Regions from separate parts of the Lactobacillus sp. RTP31084st1_F9_RTP31084_210423 genome, predicted to be linked through region 3. Evidence: predicted binding sites of a transcription regulator. Region 3 holds the regulator's gene; each other region holds the start of a gene.

Evidence for each region. Region 3 encodes HrcA, which represses chaperone genes, less so after heat shock. Its sites were predicted from a motif close to TTAGCACTCNNNNNNNNNGAGTGCTAA; they were not measured.
Region 1: AB5359_RS00735 (ATP-dependent Clp protease ATP-binding subunit) is a predicted target of HrcA. The motif match lies at 4,839-4,865, and genes of this name have one in related genera.
Region 2: AB5359_RS08360 (ATP-dependent Clp protease ATP-binding subunit) is a predicted target of HrcA. The motif match lies at 5,197-5,223, and genes of this name have one in related genera.

Annotation. Positions count from the first base shown of each region.
Region 1 covers NZ_JBCOVH010000001.1:137,805-145,291, reverse strand. The annotation lists gene AB5359_RS00770 (DsbA family protein) at 1-99, shown strand, start outside; gene AB5359_RS00765 (competence protein CoiA) at 109-981, opposite strand; gene AB5359_RS00760 (adaptor protein MecA) at 1,041-1,694, opposite strand; gene spxA (transcriptional regulator SpxA) at 1,798-2,199, opposite strand; gene ptsP (phosphoenolpyruvate--protein phosphotransferase) at 2,396-4,135, opposite strand; gene AB5359_RS00745 (phosphocarrier protein HPr) at 4,135-4,401, opposite strand; gene AB5359_RS00740 (hypothetical protein) at 4,521-4,703, opposite strand; gene AB5359_RS00735 (ATP-dependent Clp protease ATP-binding subunit) at 4,910-7,078, shown strand; gene AB5359_RS00730 (DUF1827 family protein) at 7,209-7,487, shown strand.
Region 2 covers NZ_JBCOVH010000004.1:1,564-9,050, reverse strand. The annotation lists gene AB5359_RS08385 (serine hydrolase) at 1-818, shown strand, start outside; gene AB5359_RS08380 (MFS transporter) at 1,057-2,256, opposite strand; gene AB5359_RS08375 (hypothetical protein) at 2,374-2,610, opposite strand; gene AB5359_RS08370 (PTS transporter subunit EIIC) at 2,778-4,097, shown strand; gene AB5359_RS08365 (alpha/beta hydrolase) at 4,087-5,001, shown strand; gene AB5359_RS08360 (ATP-dependent Clp protease ATP-binding subunit) at 5,255-7,372, shown strand.
Region 3 covers NZ_JBCOVH010000001.1:728,495-735,981, forward strand. The annotation lists gene dnaK (molecular chaperone DnaK) at 1-48, opposite strand, end outside; gene grpE (nucleotide exchange factor GrpE) at 66-644, opposite strand; gene hrcA (heat-inducible transcriptional repressor HrcA) at 656-1,714, opposite strand; gene AB5359_RS03610 (GyrI-like domain-containing protein) at 1,855-2,481, opposite strand; gene abc-f (ribosomal protection-like ABC-F family protein) at 2,505-4,010, opposite strand; gene ribF (riboflavin biosynthesis protein RibF) at 4,271-5,209, opposite strand; gene truB (tRNA pseudouridine(55) synthase TruB) at 5,222-6,115, opposite strand; gene AB5359_RS03630 (ribosome-binding factor A) at 6,156-6,527, opposite strand; gene infB (translation initiation factor IF-2) at 6,558-7,487, opposite strand, start outside.

The DNA.
Region 1 (7,487 bases), 590 kb from region 3:
GGAATGATGATTGAAGGTTGTGCAAATCGAGAAGAAATTGAGTCAGCAATCACTGGGGATAGACAAACTAGTAGTGATAATAGTTTACGCTTATTATAATTTATTGAGCTAACTGGCTTTTAAGTCAGCTAGCTTTTTTTGTAGAAAAATTATTATTGGACTTTTTTCCTTCGGCTCTCGTAATTTTAAGAAGAGCTCATCTGGAATATCTGCCACAGAATAATGTAACTGATATAATAACGAAGCAATTTTCAGTCCCAGTTTACTTTTTTGATTAATTTGCTTTTGTAGATATATTTTTTGATCTTGAATATAGCTTATTTTATTTTTTCTAGTAGATGGAATGAAAGTAAACAAGCTTGCCACGCCTCTTTCATCTAATGAAAAAGTTTTAATTTCATAACTTAGTTCAGAACTAAGTGCTGCCATTAAAATATTATATTTTAATGTAATCACACAACTAAATGGATTAATTTCTAAATAATACCATTGCCATTGTGTACTGTATCTTAAAAAGATTTTTTGAGAACGATTAATTTTATTTTTCAAATAATGCCTTTTCCCGACAATCCAAATATCTTTAATCTGCAATTTTTTATATAAGGCATGGCGATGTGCAAATTCTGCCCCACTCAAGGGTGCGCATTGCACTTCAAAAGATAATCTATTTTCTACTAATACATCTGCTCTCAATTGTTGATCTAAAAGTGGAACTTCAATATCTGCTCGAAGTCCATTTGCTTTTAACGCAGTGCACAATAACTGTTTTGCCTGTAAATGCTCTTCCTTTTCCCCTGTTCCCTTTACCTGATAAAAATGTTTAAAAAATGGCTTTTTTTCTTCCGATAAAATCAGAATCATTCGATGCCGACAAGATGGACAAAGATAAGATTCTTGATTCAACTTTTTTAATCCCTTACTAACTTGTTCTGCTTCATTAATTGCTAAGACTAATTTTTGATTTAAAATAGCAGCATACATTTTATCGCCCATTATTATATACGCAAAAAGGAGATGATTTTTTTCATCTCCTTTATTTTTTAATCAAAATATTGTCTTAGATTTCCTAACGCGTCTTGCCTAATCAAACACTTTGCATTTTTCTTTATTTTTTGGAATTGCTTTTCTGTCATTCCATTTCCATATTCATTAGCAATTACCCACGTATCTTCAGGCTTTAATTCAACATAATTGTCATCTAAGTAGGCTAAATCTAAATAATATTCATGATGGTAAGTATATAAACTAGATGCTAAGCCATCAACTTTTAATGCATCCGCTAAGGCGGCAACTAAATCAATACTATCAATCTTAAAGACTCGGCGATTATCACTAATTAATTTATCTTGATTATTAATTTTTGTTTTACGATCATCATTATCCGATCCGGCGCCTAATCCCTTTAACAGATCACGTAATTGATCGTTAGGGTTATCACCGACATCTTCATCACTATCAGGTACTTTAGAAATTAGTAACTCTAATCCAGAACTACTTGGCATAACTTGAAAAGTAACCGGATCGCCTTTAGCAAAAGTATGATCTGTATCGACTTCACTTAAAATTTGATAGAAGAAATGTTGAATTTGACTTTTATTTCCTAATAAATCGAGCATTGTTATTCCGCGCTCTTTAAGTTCATCTGCATCCATTGTTACACGAATGGTGTTCTCACTTATTCTGTGTACTTCCACTTGTTATCACCTCGAAGTCTCTTGTCTTTAATACATTGTAACCTATTTTCTTGCTCATACAAAAACGCTAGCTTAAAAAGGCTAACGTTTTTACAATTTTTAATTAAAGATCAGCTGTCATTGCTTGGATTTCTTCAAGCTCTAAACGACGAACCTTTCGAGGAAGAAATCTTCTAATTTCATCTTCGTTATATCCTACTTGTAAACGTCTGTCATCCATAATGATTGGACGTCTTAATAAACTTGGATTTTTTTCAACAAGATCAATTAATTGATCAATTGATAAGTCATCTAAATTGATTTTTAAATTTTGGAATGTACGAGAACGAGTAGAAATTATTTCTTCCGTTCCATTTTCAGTCATACGTAAAATTTGCATGATTTCTTCTTTGTTCAATGGATTAGCAAAAATGTTTCTTTCCTTAAAAGGAATATCGTGTTCTTTTAACCATGCTTTTGCCTTACGACATGACGTACAACTTGGTGATGTATATAAATTTAACACTTAACTCCACACTCCTTTGCGTGTAGAAAAATAACTACCGTTTCACTTACAATTATTATTGTATCACAAATACTTGTTTTTTGTAAGTTGTAATTAGATTTCTTCTTATTAGCTTACAAATATTACTTTATCAGTAAATAATGAAGTTTGTGTGAAGTTTTGAAAGAAAAAAGAGTACTTACGTACTCTTTTTCTATTAATCATTAATGTTAAGCTTCTTCATAGTTTCTTCAACTAACTTCTTGTTTTCATCGGCAGTTTCTGAAACAAAACAAGCTTTATTAGCTAATTCTTTAATATCTTCAGTATTGATCTTCTTCATCAAACTTCTGATACGTAAGATTGAAGTTGCACTCATCGAATATTCATCAAGTCCCATTGATAAAAGAATTGGGAACATGATATCATCACCAGCAGCTTCACCACACATACCACACCAAATACCGTTTTCATGAGCACCATCAATAGTGTGCTTAATCAAACGTAAAACAGATGGGTTATATGGTTGATAAAGATAAGAAACATTATCGTTACCACGATCGGCAGCCATAGTATATTGGATTAAATCGTTAGTTCCAATTGAGAAGAAATCAACTTCTTTAGCAAATTGGTTAGCTAACACTGCAGCAGCTGGAACTTCGATCATCATACCAACTTGTAGGTCGTCACCGACCTTAACGCCTTCTTTAACAAGTTTATCTTTTTCTTCAGCTAAGATTTGCTTAGCTTCACGTAATTCTGCCAAAGTACCAATCATTGGGAACATAATTCCTAATGGACCATATGCAGAAGCACGAAGTAAAGCTCTTAATTGAGTTCTAAAGATATCCTTGTATTGCATTGAAAGACGAATAGCACGAACACCTAGGAATGGGTTCATTTCTTCTGGAAGATCCCAATAATCTAAGTGCTTGTCACCACCGATATCACAAGTTCTAATGATAGTTTGCTTACCATCCATATCTTCGATAACTTCCTTATAAGCATCGAATTGAGCTTCTTCAGATGGGAAGTCTTTTGAATTCATGTATAAGAATTCAGTTCTGTACAAACCAATTGCTTCAGCACCGTTTTCTTTTACACCCTTCATATCATTAGGAGTACCAATGTTAGCGGCAATAATAAACTTCTTATTATCTGCAGTTACAGATGGTTCATTCTTTAACTTCTTCCATTCTTCCTTTTGCTTAGCAAAGGCTTCACCTTTCTTGGTGTACTCTTCAACTTGAGCATCAGTTGGGTTAACAATAGCATCACCATCTAAACCGTCAGCAATAAGCATATCACCATCTTTAACGTCTTTAGTAATGCTTTCAGTACCTACAACAGCTGGAATTTCTAATGAACGAGCCATGATTGCTGAGTGAGCAGTTCTACCACCAATATCAGTTACAAATCCCTTAACATACTTTTTGTTAAGTTGAGCTGTATCACTTGGTGTTAAATCATAAGCCACAACAACAACTTCATGGTCAATAGCTGCAGGATCTGGTAATTTCTTACCAAGAAGGTGTGCCATAATACGTTTTGAAACATCACGTACGTCAGCTGCACGTTCTTGCATATATGCATTATCAGTCATGCCTTCAAAGATGGTAATAAACTTTTGAGCAGTTTCATCTAATGCAGCTTCAGCATTAACTTTTTGATCTTTGATTTCTGTTTCAATGGCACCAGTAAATTCTGGGTCACTTAAGAAGAGAAGGTGAGCATCAAAAACTTGTGCTTCTTCTGCTCCTAAACTTTCCTTAGCCTTATCACGAACTTTTTCCAGTTCTTTAGTTGATTCTTCAACAACTTTTTTAAAACGAGCTACTTCAGCATCAACATCGCTAACTGAGGTTTTAGAAAACGAAAGGTCAGGTTCTACCAAAAGGTAGGCTGGTGCAACTGCAATACCATCACTGGCAGCAATTCCCTTTAAAGTTTTCGACATTATTCAGCTAAACCTTCCTTTTTCATAGTGTCAGCAATAGCTTCGATTGCTTCTTTAGCATCGTCACCATCAGCAGTAATAGTTACATCTGCACCTTGGCCAACACCTAAAGACATAACACCCATAATTGACTTCAAGTTTACTGATTTACCGTTGTATTCCAAGTTAATATCTGAATTAAACTTAGATGCTGCTTGTACCAACAAAGTAGCTGGACGAGCATGAATACCAGTTTCAGCAACAATATGAAATTCGCGTTTTTCCATTTTAAATTATCTCCTTTAAAATCAAAAATAATCGGGAGTTTTATACCCACTCGTTTATTAGGTTATCATGTTTTTTAAATGAAAACAACACAAATGTAAATGTTTACATTATAAGTTGCTTAATTTTCATTATCAGATAAGGTATAGATTATATCCCCACCACGTTGAGCAATTCCAGTTATACTTTGCCTTTTACCATAGCTTCTAAGTGCCAATTGAAATTGAAAGGCATCTTTAGGACTAACTCTATATTCTTTTAGTTCGCCACTCACGATTTGATCTAGTATTTTTTTATAATCCATATCTTATAAATTTCACTCCTTAAATTTTGTTAGTCTAGTAAAAAATTAATTCTTCACCTATTGTAGCAATTATTCAGCAAAAATCTAATCTAACTACTTGCAATTAGTAAGTATCCGTACTATGATATTACCAAGTTAGCACTTGAGTATCAAGAGTGCTAAAATAACAATATAGCCTGTATATTATAAGAAAGGCGGAAATATTAATGCTATGCGATAACTGTCATGAACGTCCTGCCTCAATTCATCTTTATACAAATGTTAATGGGCAAGATCGTGAAATATCATTATGCCAACAATGTTATCAAGAATTAAAAAATCAACAAGGGCAAATTAATAATATGAATAATAACAATGCTTTTTTTGGCGATTTTGATGATTTATTAAACGCCTTAAACAATAGTAATAACGAACAAAATAACTCTCAAGAACGGGATCCACGAATGCAAATGGGTGGTGGACGTCGCGGTGGTAATAACGGTGGTCAAAAATCATTATTAGACCAATATGGAACTGACTTAACTGATCTAGCAAAGAAAGGAAAAATTGATCCAGTTATTGGACGTGATAAAGAAATCGCTAGAGTTATTGAGATCTTAAACAGACGTACCAAAAACAATCCAGTTCTTATTGGAGAAGCCGGCGTTGGTAAAACAGCCGTTGTTGAAGGACTAGCACAACAAATTGTCGACGGATCCGTTCCTGCTAAGCTACAAGATAAGCGTATTATTTCACTAAATATGGTTTCGATGGTTCAAGGTACCGGCATTCGTGGTCAATTTGAACAAAGAATGCAGCAACTAATTAAAGAACTTGAACAAAATGACAATATCATTTTATTTATCGATGAAATTCATGAATTAGTCGGTGCGGGTAACGCTGAAGGTGGTATGGACGCTGGCAATATTATCAAACCAGCCTTAGCTCGTGGAGATTTCCAACTAATTGGTGCAACTACCATCAAAGAATATCGAAACATTGAGAAAGATTCTGCTTTAGCACGTAGGTTTCAACCAGTTGAAGTTAAAGAACCAACTACTGAAGAAACAGTTAAAATTTTACAAGGTATTCGTAAACGCTACGAAGATTATCACCATGTTCATTATACTGATGAAGCAATTCAAGCTGCCGTTGCCCTTTCATCTCGTTACATTCAAGATCGTTTCTTACCTGATAAAGCCATTGACCTTCTAGACGAAGCTGGTTCAAGAATGAACCTTACCATTCCTTATGTCGATAGCGAAAAAATCAAAGAAAGATTAGATGCAGCTGAAAACTTAAAGCAAGAAGCCTTGAAGAATGAAGACTATGAAAAAGCAGCATACTATCGCGATCAAATTGAAAAATATGAAAAATTAAAAGATCAAAAAGTAGATCCAGATCACACACCTCAGATTACCGAAAAGATCATGAATAAGATTGTTGAAGAAAAAACTAATATTCCTGTTGGCGACCTACAAAAACAGGAAGAAACTCAATTAAAGAACTTATCAACCGATCTTAAAGATAATGTAATTGGTCAAAATAAAGCTGTTGAAACTGTTGCTCGCGCAATTCGTCGTAACCGTGTTGGTTTTAACAAGTCCGGTCGTCCAATTGGCTCATTCCTTTTTGTAGGACCAACTGGCGTTGGTAAAACAGAGTTAGCTAAGCAATTAGCTAAACAAATCTTTGGTACTGAAGATGCGATAATTCGTTTTGACATGAGTGAATATATGGAACAATATTCAGTATCTAAGTTAATTGGCTCTGCTCCAGGTTACGTAGGATACGAAGAAGCAGGTCAATTGACTGAGAGAGTACGTCACAATCCTTACAGCTTAATTCTATTTGACGAAATTGAAAAGGCTCATCCGGATGTACTTCACCTCTTCTTACAAATTCTTGACGATGGTCGCTTAACTGATTCACAAGGTCGTACTGTTTCATTTAAAGACACAATTATTATTATGACTTCTAATGCTGGTCAAGGAATTAAAGAAGCAAACGTTGGTTTTGCTGCTGAAAACAGTCATCAAGAACAATTTAAGAATACCCTTGGTCAATACTTCAAACCTGAATTTTTAAATAGACTAGATGATATTGTTGAATTTAATTCACTTGATAAGAAAGACTTAATTAAGATTGTCGACTTAATGCTTGCTAATACTAACAATATGGTCAAAGATCAAGGTCTTCATATTGAAGTCACTCCAGAAGCAAAGGAACTACTTGTAGAAAAAGGTTATGATCCATCTATGGGTGCTCGTCCACTTCGTCGTACAATCCAAGAAGAAATCGAAGACAAAGTTGCAGATTACAAGTTAGACAATCCAGCTGCTAAAGACTTAAAAGCTGATGTAGTAGATAACACGATTGTAATCAGCGAAAATTAAGTGTTCAAATACTAAAGAAGAGCCACATAAATGTGACTCTTTTTTTATTTATTTTTATAAATCTTCTAAAAAGGTTATACTTAAGTTGGGATTTTAAAGACACATTTATATTATCGAGGTTATAAATATGATGCATTTAATTGATGTTACAAATAGCTACCGTGATTTGGTTCAAAGACAGCTAGCAGCTACCAATAGTCAATTCGTAAAGGTTTACTCTTTAGGTAATACCACAATAGTATATAGCGAAACTACTGATAAAATCGAAATCGTAATGGAAAATCATAAACGTCCTATTAGACAAGACGAAGTAGAGTTTGTCATTAAGCGTTTAATTCATGAAGATCGCATTTACGATATAACAGTTGATAAGAGTAGAAAGATTATTTCTATTACTTGCGATCGATAA
Region 2 (7,487 bases), on a different contig from region 3:
ATAAAGTTTTTACTGGTACTTTAGTCATGAAACAGGTTGAGCGAAAGAAACTAAAGCTTAGTGACAAATTATCGAAATTTTATCCTCAAGTTCCGCATGCTAATCAAATAACGATTGAGCAGCTTCTAACTATGGAGGCTGGTTTACGAGGAAAAGATGAGTCAAATTATGGGACTCCTGTCTTCAAAAACAACCAAGCAGGGATTAAGTATGACATCAAGCACAATGTAATTTTTGATAAACGGCACTATAATCAACGTGTATATTCGTCAATTAATTACATTTTGTTATCAGGTATTTTGGAAAAAGTAACTCATCGTTCTTATGAAAACCTTGTGAAAGATACTTATATTAAAAAATTGGGTCTGTCTGAAACTGAGTTTTATTGGGATATTCCTAAGAATAAGCAAATTAAGGTTACAATCCCTTATACAAAGAGCTCTCAGGGATACTTAGTCCCGCACTTTATCTCAGCTGATAAGGTACATGGGGACTTAGGAGCAGGATGCTTGGTAATGTCCAATAAAGACCTGTATCGAGCTACTAGTGCTATTTTAAATGGAGAAATAATCAAACCTTCTTCGGTACAAAAAGTCTATACTCCTTCTGATCCTGCTAAGTATAATGCTGGTTTTTACAATTTCCCTGATTTTCATTCTTCAAATGGTTCTGGAGATGGTTACACAACATACTATCGAATTTCTAATGATACAAGGGATGTATTAGTGATTCAGTCTAATTATCCGGTTAAGGATTATTTTAAAGTAAGACAGATGTGTAATGATCTTATGGAAAATTTGATAAAGGCTGCTTCATAGAGATGGAAACATGTTTTCCATCTCTTTTTTGCCATTTAAGCATCGCTAAAACTGGTTGTGTAAGTAAGATTGCTGTGCTAAGATTTACCTGTACCGTTGTAACAAAGTGCGTTTTCTACGGTAGCGAAAACGTCGCTTTTTATTTGGTCAGAATAACGGTACCTAACACTGTGTGAGCCTGATTCCGATGTTGGTGGAATTAGGCTTTTCTTATGAAATTAGATAAAATAAAAGATCGCTATTTAGCGATCTTTTTCTTGTTATAGGCATTAATCATTGCAAATAGAAGGACGGAAATTAAAACTAGAATGGTACAAAAGATAAATAAAACTAAGTAAGAAAAATTATCAATTACTAAGGCACCAATTAGTGGTCCCAAAGCACGGCCAGCTGAAGTAACTGATTGGACAATACCTTGATATTTTCCCTTATCTTTATTACTTGCCCGATCATTAACAAAAGTGGAGACAGCAGGAAAGGCTAAAATTTCTCCGCAAGTAAGGACAGCCATAGCTAAGACAAAGCTGAAATAGTGATTTGCTCCGATTAGCAACAAGAAAGCTAGTCCAAATAGACTAAAGCCAATATATAAACGACCGTGTAAGTGCTGAGTTAGCCAATCGTCGAAGTAAGTTAAAAGAGGTTGAATGAGTACGATTAAAACAGCATTTAAAGTCCAAAGCAAACTGTATAAACGCACACTCATATGTAAGCCTAACATGTAGGAAGAAATGTTCGAGTTCCATTGCTCATATGCAATCCACGCTGCTAGAACACAAATTAAGATAGAGAAAATAGCTTTTTTTGCACCATAGGGAATTTTTTCTTGATATTCTGATTCAGCTACTTTTTTACCTTTTGCAGCATGAGCCTGATTTAAACCGCGATATTCAAGAAAAACCACGATACTTAAGAATGCAAACATAATAAAGGCAAGTAGAAAAATATAAGTAATACCAAAGGGTAAAATAAATCCAACCATTAACGAGCCAAATACTAGTCCTAGGTTTTGTGTAAAATATAAAACATTAAAAACATAAGAAGCATTTCGACTCCTAATTAGAGTAGCGATAGAATTTAGACCAGTAACTACGATCCCATTCCCTAAGCCTAGAGTAATTAACAAGATTGGATATGCTGGCCAGCCATGAAAGAGGACTAATAAAAAAGTGGATAGTGTAGAAATGCTTACACCAGTTAAAAGCGTTTGATATGGATGCCACTTATCAAATAAAAAGCCACCTAGTGCATTTCCTACCATTGTAAAAGCTGAGTTAATAAATAATACAATACCAGCTATAGTAAGAGACTCATGAAGATAATTGTGAATATAAATTGTAGTTAGTGGCCAAATAAAACTAACGCCAGTATTGATGATTAAAGAACCAGCAAATAGCCAAATTAACTTAATAGGGTCTAGCGCATGCTTTTTTAACATGGGTGTTCCTCCTTTTAAATTAAGATTTATCGTATAAAAAGAAGCTGACGTTTGTCAGCTTCTTTTTAATAATGCTACTTTCATTTTGACCTAAGATAGTCTTTTATGCAATCCATATTAAGCATCGCCGTTCATCCAGCTGCTATTAAAATTACGAAGAACTTCATCTGCTGGAAAAGCATCTTTTCCTGTATGCTTTATTGCTTCATGAACTTGCTTTTGTGTTAAATGATCGCAGATATAATATTTAATTGCTTCATTAATTACTGAGTCCCAATCCTTTTCGGAACGATTTAAGTAGTAATTGAGTAGACGGTCAGTTTCATCATTAATAGAAAAACTTCGTTTAGCCATAATTTTTCTCCCTTGTTATCTTCTTTATCATTATATCATGTTCTCTATCGAATCAATGATTCCCGAATTTTGTATTTTTTGCGATATTTTAATGAAAAATGATAGGTTTCTTTTTATATTTAATTTAAACTAAAGGTTAGACTTAAAGAACTAAGGATTAGAGAAATATGGAGAAAATAATTTTTAAAACTATCGTTCGACTTCGGAGACTAGCGTTTTTTAGAGTAGCAGATCGAACTTTGATGATGCTAATGCCTTTGGCCGTTGTCGGAAGTATTTTCCAATTTTTATGGCAGAGTGTTTTTTCACCTACAAGTTTGATATCAAATATTTTCTATTTTGATAAATGGTTGCCTGACCATTTGTTTAATGCGGCATGGTATTCCTGTCAAGGCGTTACCAGTGTAATATTTGGCACTTTTGGTTTGTTTACCGCCTATTTTTCAGCTCAGTATACTGCTCGTCTTTATCAAAAAGATGCTCAAATGGCTGGAGTTTCAGGAATGTTAGCCTTGCTTTTGTGTGCGTATCGTTTTAGGGACACGAGAGATTTTCAGCTTTCTTTTAATTGGCGTTTTTTAAATATTAATAGCTTTTTATTTGCCCTTTTAATAGGTTTTGGTACTGGGCTTATTTTTAGACTTTTAGGAGTTGAGTATCACCATCGGCATACAGAGAGCGCACAGCAAATTAAGCAAAGAGCCTTTGATTCTTTCCGTCCAATGCTTGCAACTTGGGTAATTGGCTTAATAGTTGGAATTTTAACTAGTTTGGTGCATGTGCGTGTAGTAGCAACTAATTTTTATCAATTTTTCCAAAATCAAGGTCAGAATAATTTAAACTTAGGAGTATTTATTCCTTTATTGCTCTTGGCACTTCTACTTAATTGGCTAGGAATTGGTCAACCTTTAGCATCTTTGACGGCAGGTAGCGATAGTGCGACTAATGTTGCCAATCTGAACTATGCTTTAACTCATGGTTCAAGCTGGAATGTACCTAATCCTTATATTGGTAATTCTTTATATCAATCTTATGGAAAATTTGGCGGTAGCGGTTTAACTTTAGTTTTATTAATTGGTATTTTAATTTTTATTAAAAAAAGCAGCATTGTTAGAGTGGCACGCTGGAGCTTTATACCGACATTATTCGGTTCTAATCAGGGTGCTTTTCTAGGTATACCTATTATGCTTAATCCACTATTTTTATTTCCATATGTAATTTTGCCAGTTATGAATATGCTTTTAGCTGCTAGCATGATTGCAGTCCATTTGGTTCCAGCTTCGGCTTATAATGTCTTATCTGGCACACCAGGCCCCTTAGTAGCATTTATTGCTACAAATGGAACGTGGCAAGCTTTAGTATTTTCGATGTTACTCTTTGCTTTGGATATTTTGTTATATTTACCGATCATTAAAATGTCTAAGGATGTCCAGGATGAAATTGATTTGTTAAATGATAAGGAGGCGGGGTATAAACATGTTAAATAAAAAAAGGGTGTCAAAAAACCGCCTACTTTTACTAGGAACATTTATTTTTTTAATAGTTTTGTCCATTCCTACTTTTTTCTGGATCAAAAGTGCCAATCATGATTTAGCTGAAAGAAAAAAATCACAAATGTCACCAGTCATTATGATTCCGGGCTCTAGTGCTACGACTGAACGATTTAATGAATTAGTTAATTTACTGAATAAAGATACTTTTAAAAAGCATAGTTTATTGAAAATTCAAGTAAAAAAGGATGGAACGCTGAAATATAGTGGAAAAATCAACCGTAATGATAATGAGCCTTTTATTGTTGTAGGTTTTGAAAACAATCATGATGGCTATGCTAATATCAAAAAACAAGCTGGTTGGTTTGATGAAGCATTTGCGCAACTTAGTCAGCAGTACAAATTTAATAATTTTAAGGCCTTTGGACATTCTAATGGGGGATTGATTTGGACTTATTGGCTAGAAAATTATTATGACGATTATAGTGATGAAATTCGGATCAAGAAATTAATGACCTTAGGTACTCCGTATAACTTTAATGAAAGTAATATTGATCATAAGACTGAAATGTTAAATGATTTTATTAAGAATCGAAAGAAAATACCACAGAACTTAGATGTATATTCTGTATCAGGCGGACAGAATTATGAATCTGATGGGTTGGTTCCAGAAAGTAGTGTAGCTGCAGGAAAATATATTTTCCAAAATCAAGTAAAACATTATACTACGATGACTGTTACTGGAGCTGATGCTCAGCACTCATCATTACCGCAGAATAAGCAAGTAGTTCAGCTAATTGAACAATACTTGCTTGAAAGCACTATTGGAGATAACACGCAAGGAAATGGTCAAAGACCAAGAGGAAGTCAAAAAAAGCAAGACCAAAAGTTAAATAATTAAAAGATTGGAAAAATAATAAAAACAAATAATTTAGAAACAAATCTGACATATTAATTCACAAATTATTTAAGCACAATGCACTTTGAATAGCGTATTGTGCTTATTTTGTTCACAAATTAAAATAATCTGTGGAAAAAACATGATATAATATTTGGCTTTCTGTGGATAACCTGTTATAATAAAAAACGTGAGTAGTTAGCACTCATTAGTTACAAGTGCTAAAATTTTTGAGAATATGAGGAGTGTGTAAAGCATGGCATACTTTGACAATGGAAACTACAATTTTGATGATTTGTTTAATGAATTAAACAGAGACTTTTTCAATGATGGAAGAATGACCAATGGTCAACAACCAATGAGATATAGTGCTGGTCAAGCACCTCAACAAGGAGCACAAAATGGCCAACAACAAAAGGAAAAGCCAATTGGTGTTGATTTAACTGAACAAGCTAAAAAGGGTAAATATGATCCTGTCATTGGACGTACAGCTGTTATTGACCAAGTTATTGAAATTTTAAGTAGACGTAAGAAGAACAATCCTGTTTTAACTGGACCTGCTGGTGTTGGTAAAACTTCAGTAGTTGAAGGCTTAGCTCAAAGAATCGTTGATGGAGACGTTCCTGAAAAACTTAAGAACGCCCACATTATTGAGTTGAACATTAATGAGTTAGTTGCAGGTACTTCTCTTCGTGGTAGTTTTGAAGAAAAATTAAAGAAGATTATTGATAAAGCTAAGGGTGACAAGAATGTTATTCTCTTTATCGATGAATTACATAATATTGTTGGGGCAGGTTCTACTGACTCAGAAAACAATTCTGGGGATGCTGCTAATATTTTGAAACCAGCATTAGCAAGTGGTGAAATTCGTCTGATTGGTGCAACTACTACTAGTGAGTACCAACAAATCGAAAAGGATCCAGCTTTAGCTAGAAGATTCCAACCAGTTCAAGTACCAGAGCCAACGATTGAAGATGCTGTTCAAATTTTGAAAGGCTTAGCTCCAAGATATGAGAAGTATCACAATGTAAAATACGATCCAGAAGCATTAAAGCTTGCTGCTGAACTTTCAAATCGTTACATCAATGATCGTCATTTACCAGATAAGGCCATTGATTTAATGGATGAAGCTGGTGCTAAGAAGTCCTTAGGGATGGATCAAAAGGATGAAACTTCAATCAAGAATAAGATTCATGCCTTAGAAGGTAAAAAGGCAGAAGCAGCTAAAAATGAAAAATATGATGAAGCTGCTAAGCTTAAGAAAGAAATTGAAGACCTCAAGAAAGATCTCAAGACTGCGGGTAAAGCTAGTGAACTTAAAGTTACACCAGAAGATATGTACTCTTTGATTCAAACTAAGACTGGTATTCCAATGAGTGAAATTAATGCAAATGAAGCTCAAAAGAACGCTAACTTAGCTGCTGACTTGAAGAAGGTTGTCATTGACCAAGATAAGGCCATTGATATCATCACTGATGCAATTGCTCGTAAGCAAGTATTTAAGGATTCTAACCGTCCAACTGGTTCATTCTTACTTACTGGTCCTACTGGTGTTGGTAAGACTGAATTGGCTAAGCAGTTAGCAATTAAGTTGTTCGGTAAGGCTGATGCCTTAGTACGTTTGGATATGTCAGAATACCAAGACCAAATGGCTGTTAACAAGTTAATTGGTTCAGCACCAGGTTATGTTGGTTATGGTGAAGGCGGACAATTGACTGAAAAGATTCGTCACCAACCATATTCTTTGATCTTGCTTGACGAAATTGAAAAGGCAAACCCACAAGTCTTCAATGCCTTACTTCAAATTATGGATGATGGTCGCTTGACTGACGCACAAGGTAGAACAATTTCCTTCAAGGATACTATCATCATCATGACTTCAAACGCTGGATACTCTGATAAGTTACTTAAGGGTGACGATCAAGATGCTTTACGTAAGGCACTTGAAGTTTACTTCAGACCAGAATTCTTGAACCGTCTTGATGCAATTGTGCCATTCAATTCATTGACTAGCGAAGATATGCTTAAGATCTTAGATCTTTACCTAGCTAAGATGGAGAAATCACTTGCTAAGAGAAACATCAAACTTCATGTTACTGCTGATGCTAAGAAGTACTTGGCTAAGAAGGGATATGATAAAGAATTCGGTGCTCGTCCATTGAGAAGAGTTGTTGAACAAGATCTTGAAACCCCAGCTGCTAAGTTAATTGTTTCTAAGCCTGATACTAAGGAAGTTAAGTTCACCATCGACGATAAGCACTTATACTTAAATGGTGAAGTACTTGAAGACGTATTGTTTGATAAAGAAACACGCGAACAAGAAAAGAAAGACGTTAAAGAAGCTGAAAAAGCTGATAAAAAAGAAAATAAATAGTTAATACTATTTTGCTTGAAAAGAGACGGTGGATTAATTCACCGTCTCTTTTTTTTAATTAATTTTAATTATAGGGTAGAATTCCCGACAAAATCAGGTATAATAATTAAAAATA
Region 3 (7,487 bases):
AACAGCTGAGTTAGTCGTACCTAAGTCAATACCAATAACTTTTGACATATATGTAACTTCCTTTCTTATTGAGCCACTACAACCATTGCTGGTCTTAATGTTCTATCTTTATATTGATATCCTTTTTGTAAAACTTTAACTACGTGATCCTTTTGATCATCATTTTCTGCTGCAACAGTTTGAACAGCTTGATGTAGTGCAGGGTCAAAAGTTTCACCTTCGGCTTTGATTTCAGTGATTCCTTGATCTTTCATTGATTTAACTAATGAGTCAAGTGTCATCTGAACACCCTTTTGGAGTTGCTTAGCTGCCTCATCATCTGCTTTAACAGCTAACGCGCGTTCTAAGTTATCCATTGCTGGCAAAACTTCTTTAGCGAGGCTTTGAGATTCATATTTAATCAATTGCGCACGCTCTTTTGCATAACGTGCTTGCATATTCTGAATCTCAGCTTCACTACGTAGATATTTATCTTCAAGATCCTTATTCTTAGCTCTCAATTCAGCGATTTCTTTTTCATAATCTTTTGCTGGATTTTCCTTAACTTCCTCTTTCGGAGTTGCTTTTGGATCTTTCTTTGGTGCCTTATCTGGGGTCACCTCGTCTTTTAAATCTTTTTCATGCGGAAACTCTTCTTTACTCACAGCTAACCTCCTTACTTAAATCTACCATAATAATCTAACAATTTCTTTGCTAGTTCATTCCTAAAATACTCGAGTAATCCGATCATCTGCGAGTATGGCATGTTAGTTGGTCCAAGTAATGCTATTGTTCCTTTACCATATTTACCAACGCTATATTGTGCAGTCAACAAACTATAATCTTCAAGTAGATCTGATTGTAATTCAGAACCTAACTTAACTTGAACTTTCGACTTTGAATCATTCTTAATTTCATCTTTAGGATTAAAACCAATCAAGCTTGAAATAGCATCATTTTGATCAATTAATTTGTAGAGAGATTTAACTTTAGCTAAATCGTCACTTTCATAATTACTCAAAAGATTAATCTGACCATCCACATACATTTGCTCACTAGCAGCATCCTTAATAACATCTTGAAGCAAATCCAAAATTTCAGGTGCTGATCCACCAGCAACTAGATGGTCTGCAATTCTCTTAAGTAACACTTCATTAACTGAACTAAGTGGCTTTCCAACTAATTGATCATTAATTAGTCGAACTGCTTTTTCAATCTCTTCCCCATTTGTATGATGAGGTAACGTGTAGATTTGATTCTTTACATTACCGTCATCCGTAACTAATATTGCCATCACTTGATGGCTTGAAAGGGGAACGATCCTAAAACCAGTTACTTTAACCGAGCGAGTTTCAGGACCCGCTGCAAAAGCAGTGTAGTTAGTTAAATCAGACAGAATTTTTGCAGCTTCTTGTACGATTTCATTAACTTGTTGAAAGGGTTGGTCTAATTGATAAATAATTCGATTATAGACGGATGCTGGTATTTTTACGGGATTAATCAAATGATCTAAGTAATATCGATAACCAGCAGTTGAAGGAATTCTACCACTTGAAGAATGAGTCTTCTCAAGTAGTCCCTTTTCCTCTAGTGCCGCCATTTCATTTCGAACTGTAGCACTTGAAACCTTGACAGGCAGTTGATTCATCACGGTCTTAGAACCTACTGGCTCATGAGACTGAGTAAAGTCCATAATAATAGTCTTTAAAATAAGTTCTTGCCGTTCAGTCAACATTTTCTCGCCCCCATCATTAGCACTCTTCTTCCTCTTGTGCTAACAATTAATATGATACCATAACTTAGCAATTGTGCAAGCAGAGTGCTAATTAAATTTGTTTTTTATAAAAAAAGGTAAGCAACAAGTGCTTACCTTAATCATTTAATTGGTAGTCTAATTACAGTTTTACGCCTTTCAGTCTTAGTTCTCCTTGGATCACTTAAATATATTTCATGATGATAGCGTGGATTTTGAATATCTATCTGATAATTTTCTTTTTTTACAAATCGATGTATCTCTTCAATTGTCGCTGGCTCATCATCATAACTACCAATGTGCATTACCTGAGCGCAAAGTCCTTCATCATAAGTAAAGAATTTAACTTGAGAAAAATCTTGCTTTTTCTTCTCAGTAGCTGTCTTAACTGCCCAATTAAATTCTTTTTCTGTAACAAAATCAGGCAGTCGAATCATCGATATCCAGGCGAAGTTCTCCTTGTGAGCATAATCAATTTTTTGCTTATCTTTTGACCACCATAGTCCTTCAAGTGGTGGCACTACATAATCAAAATATCCTGGAATTTTATGCTCACTTTTTTTGCTCATCTTGATAGTATAGGCAAGCCCATAAAGTAATTCTAACGCCTTGTGATAAGTCCCATCTTCCTGATTAGGATCTCCACTTCCTGAAACTGCGATGTAATTCATTTTAGGAACCTTAATAATTTCAGGTTGCTTTTTTGGATGATACAAATTTTTATATTCTTTTTTATAATCAAATGCCATTTTTATTCTTTCTATACAATCTGCTAGTCATCTACCTTTAATTTTATCCGTTTACTTGCTACTTGACTAATAAAATACTCATCATGCTCAACTAAAAGCATCGCTGGTTTAACCTTCTTTAAAACATCAATTAATTGATCTTGGTTAAACACATCTAGGTAATTTGCTGGCTCATCCCACAGATAAAGGTCAGCCTCTTCAACTAATGACTTAGCAATGGCCACTCTTTTTTGCTGCCCCATACTCATTTCTTCAATTCTCGTCTCAAAACTTGTTCTAGGAAAACCCATTTTTCTAAGCATATTAAGCATTTTCTCATAAGACAAATGTTCCTTTTGAACAAATTCTGCCAAAGTGCCTGAATATTCTACAAAATTTTGTGGTAAATAGGAAATTTTTAAACCATTAGTTAAACTTAAAATTCCTTGATAAGTTACATCTATATTTTTATTTAAAACACTTTTCAAAAAAGTAGATTTTCCCGATCCATTTTTTCCCTCAAGGGAAACAATTCCTCGTTTTTTAACAATTAAATTTAGGTCTTTAAATAACTTTTTATCTTGAACTTTCAAATCTAAATGCCGAGTTTCTAATAAAGTCGAGTGATAGTTTGGTTGAAAATTCATCTCTAATTCTGGCACAGATTCAACATTCCTTATTAAACCTTTTCTATCTTGGATATCTTTATTCATCCTTCTTTCAATATTTTTTGATCTTTTCATTATCTTAGCAGCCTTATGACCAAAAAATCCCTTATTAATATCTGCATGAATTTCATTCTTATGTGCACTAGCTTTTTTATTATTTTCTGATTGAAGTGAATATCCTTTAATACGCTGTCTACTTGCATTTAAAGTTTTAATTTGACCACGGAGTTTTTCATTTTTCTCCCGGTTAAACTTATCACGCTTCTCTTTAGTATCTTCATAGCTTGCATAATTTCCCTGATATAAATGAATCTCTGTATTTTCAATTGCAAGAACATGATTAGTTACCTGATTTAAAAAATCTCGATCATGACTCACAACAATATAACCTTGCGAATGTTTTTGCAAATATCTAACCACTTGTTTTCGCGACTCTTCGTCTAAATGATTCGTTGGTTCGTCAATTAATGGAAAAGCATCCTTATTAATAAAAGATAGAGCTAATAATATCTTAGTTTGCTCCCCTCCACTTAAAGTATTAAAAGGTTGCCAAATAAGATTAGCGTCTACTTGCATTAAATTCAATTCACGTTCAAGTTCCCACCGGTCAAATTGAACTTGTTCTTCTAAAGCAGAGAGAGTTAATTGTTCTTCATTTTCTACATAAAGAGGAAAGTAATTAAATTCAAGGTTAGCTTTGATGGCTCCTGTTCCTTGCAATTTTCCACGTAACAGATTCAAGAATGTTGTCTTTCCTCTACCATTTCTGCCTACAAGTCCTAATTTCCAACTACTATCCAAATCTAAATTTAAATTATTAAAAATATTTTCACTACTGTCGGAATATTTAAAAGAAAGGTTTGAAATCTTAATATTGCTCATATAATCACCTCACGAAAAAAGCCTACACTTTTGACAAGTGCAGACTTTCTCCTTATTAAGCAAAAAAGAAGATATTCCATCTACGTTCAATCTTGTCAAAAGTGCACAGTTGTCCCCTATAAAAGAAAAAATAATTATTAAAATTCAACTATGCTATTTTGCAAGATTAAAAACGCAATGGCGTAACCTTCTTTCAATATTAGATTTCAATTGATAAAGACATTTTATCACATTAATTATAAAAAGATAGATCCAAATAATTATTTTTCTAAATCATAGAAATATTGCTTTATATTTCGTTTATCTTGGTCTAGTTGACGTGATAATTCTTCAATTCCAGAAAATTTTTTATTTGAACGTATAAACTTGTACCACGCTAAAGTTAATGGTTCACCATATGCTTCCTCATCGAAATTAAAAATATTCGTTTCAATTGTTAAACCGTGGTTTGTTTTAAAAGTTTCGTTGTAACCAACACTAGTCATAGCATCATGCCATTTTCCATTTATTTTAGCCCTGGTTGCATAAACTCCCTCAGCTGGTAAAACTTTAGCATCAGAAATATCAAGATTAGCAGTCGGGAAGCCTATTTTATGTCCCCTTCTAAACCCATGAACAATAATACCTGAAGTTTCATATGGTTGGCCTAGTAAGGCAGCCGCTAATTCAACATTTCCACCTTGGATTGCCTTTCTAATGTAGGTGGAACCAACTTTAATTTTATCAATAGATTGTTTAGGCTCCACTACAATTTGAAATCTACCTCGCGCAAACTTGGGAAGATTTTCTACATTAGCAATATCTTTTGGACCATAAGTATAATCAAAACCTACCACAACTGTATCTGCTTTAAGTTTCATAATTACTTGATCTACAAAATCCTGCGGTTTAAGCTGACTAAATTCTTTAGTAAATTTAATAATCACTAAATAATCTACTCCCAGCTTTTCCATTTTTTGTTCTTTTTCATGGGCCGTTTCTAAATAAACAAATTTATGATCATTTTTGTATATCTCTTTAGGATGCTTATCAAAAGTCATCACCATTAATGGCAACTTCTTCTCCTCGGCTATTAATTTTGCATCTTTAATAAGTTTCTGATGACCAATATGCACCCCATCAAAAAAACCTAACGTTAAGATTACCTTTTGATTTGTAATAGGTGCAGAGATCGGATAATCTAAGGTTATTACTTTCATTTTTTACTCTCGCTATTCATTTTTTAAAAGCATCATCTCAGGGCGATAGATTTTTCCTTGTCGCTGATAAATAGCTTTTATATGACCATTATAAACCAAAGCGACCTTAGCATAACTGGTATTTAAATTGATACTTGCACCGTTTGAGACGCGCTTAAATTGATCCGGCGAAAGTTGAAATTGAGGTAATTCAGCAAAAAAACTATCAATTGGCTGAAGCCATTTTTCAGGAGTATCTACTTCTGCTTCAATTGTTTCTAAATCTACAGCTTGATTTAAGTCATAGCCTGAACTACTAGTTCGGGTAAGACTAGTCATTACAGCAGGAACACCTAATTTTTCACCCAGATCATTTACTAATGACCTGACATAGGTTCCTTTAGAGCAACGAATTGCAAAATCAAAGCTTTCCGTTTTTTCCAGTGGATCGTACTCAGGATCTTTTGTTAATTCATAACTATAAACATTGACTTTTCTCTTGGGACGTTCAACTGGAATATTTTCTTGAGCATATTCATAAAGTCTCTTACCATTTACTCTTACAGCTGAATAAATTGGAGGGACCTGTTCAAGCTTTCCTGTTAACTGCTTCATTCCAGCAATAATCTCACTTTTTGTAAATGGTGTAATTATTTTTTCTTCAGCAGTAGTTTTACCATCTAAATCATAGCTATCAGTTGACCGTCCAAACATTCCACTTCCAATATAAGATTTGGGCTTTTCATGCATCAATTCGATCAATTTCGTGGCTTGTCCAATAGCAATTGGTAATACGCCATTTACTTCAGGATCAAGCGTGCCAGCATGTCCAATTTTTCTAATTTGAAGTATCTTTCTTAACTTATAAACACAATCACTGCTTGTTACCCCACGTGGCTTATTTACTACTACAATTCCATTCAGCATATCTTAATCTCCAAAATAAAAGACGCCTTTCGGCGCCTTTTTACTTATTCTTATTTTCACGTTCTTGATCTTGCTTCTTTACTTGGTTAATTAAATTATCAATTTTTGAACCATAAGCAACAGAAGTATCACGTTTAAAAATCAACTCAGGAACTTTATAAACAGTCAAGGTTTGACCAAGCAAGTGACGCATCATTCCTTTTGCTTTATCAAGTCCTTCAGCTACTTCTTTTTCCTTTGCCGGGTCTTCTGTTAACAAGCTGTAGTAAATAGTTGCATATGACAAATCATTTGTGCATTCTACAGCTGTAATAGTAATATCACTTAAACGTGGGTCACGAATATCTTTACGTAAAATTTTTGTTAGTTCACGTAGGATCTCGCCTTCTACACGACCAATTCTATGTTTCATAATTAAGCTCCTTTTTGTGAAAAAAGATGCCTATTTTACAGGTACCTCTTGCATTTCGTAGGCTTCAAGTTGATCGTCAACCTTAATATCGTTAAAGTTTTCAATTGTGATACCACAATCGAATCCTTGCTTAACTTCCTTGACATCATCCTTGAAACGCTTAAGAGATGCAACTTTTCCATCGTATTTCACAATACCGTCACGAATTACACGAATACCGGAATCTCTAGTAACATATCCATTATCAACAAAAGCACCAGCAATTGTACCAATCTTAGATACCTTCCAAGTTTCACGAACAGTTAAGTTTCCAGTGACCTTTTCTTCGTATGTAGGTTCAAGCATACCCTTCATAGCAGCTTCAACATCATCCATAACCTTGTAAATAATGTTATAAAGACGAATATCTACACGTTCAGCATCTGCTTGACTCTTGGCGGTATTAGTTGGTCTAACATTAAATCCAACGATAAATGCATTTGAAGCACCAGCTAATGTAACATCAGATTCATTGATTGCACCAACACCAGAGTGAATAATGTTAACTCTTACGCCCTCAACTTCAATCTTTTCAAGAGATTGTTGCAATGCTTCAGCTGAACCTTGAACATCGGCCTTTAGAACGATGTCAACTTCCTTCATGTTTTCTTTCTTCATTGTGTCAAACAAATTATCCAAAGTAACATGTTGGACATTTTCACGTTGTTTCTCTAAAGCATTCTTAGCACGTTGTTCACCAACACTTCTAGCCGTCTTTTCATCTTCAAAGACCACTAACTTATCGGCTGCTTCTGGAACATCGTTTAAACCGGTAATTTCAACAGGAGCAGATGGAGTTGCCTTTTTAACTCTACGTCCCTTATCGTTAGTCATAACACGAACACGACCAAACGTATCGCCAACAACAATTGGATCTCCAACCTTTAAAGTACCTTGTTGAACTAATACGTCGGCAACTGA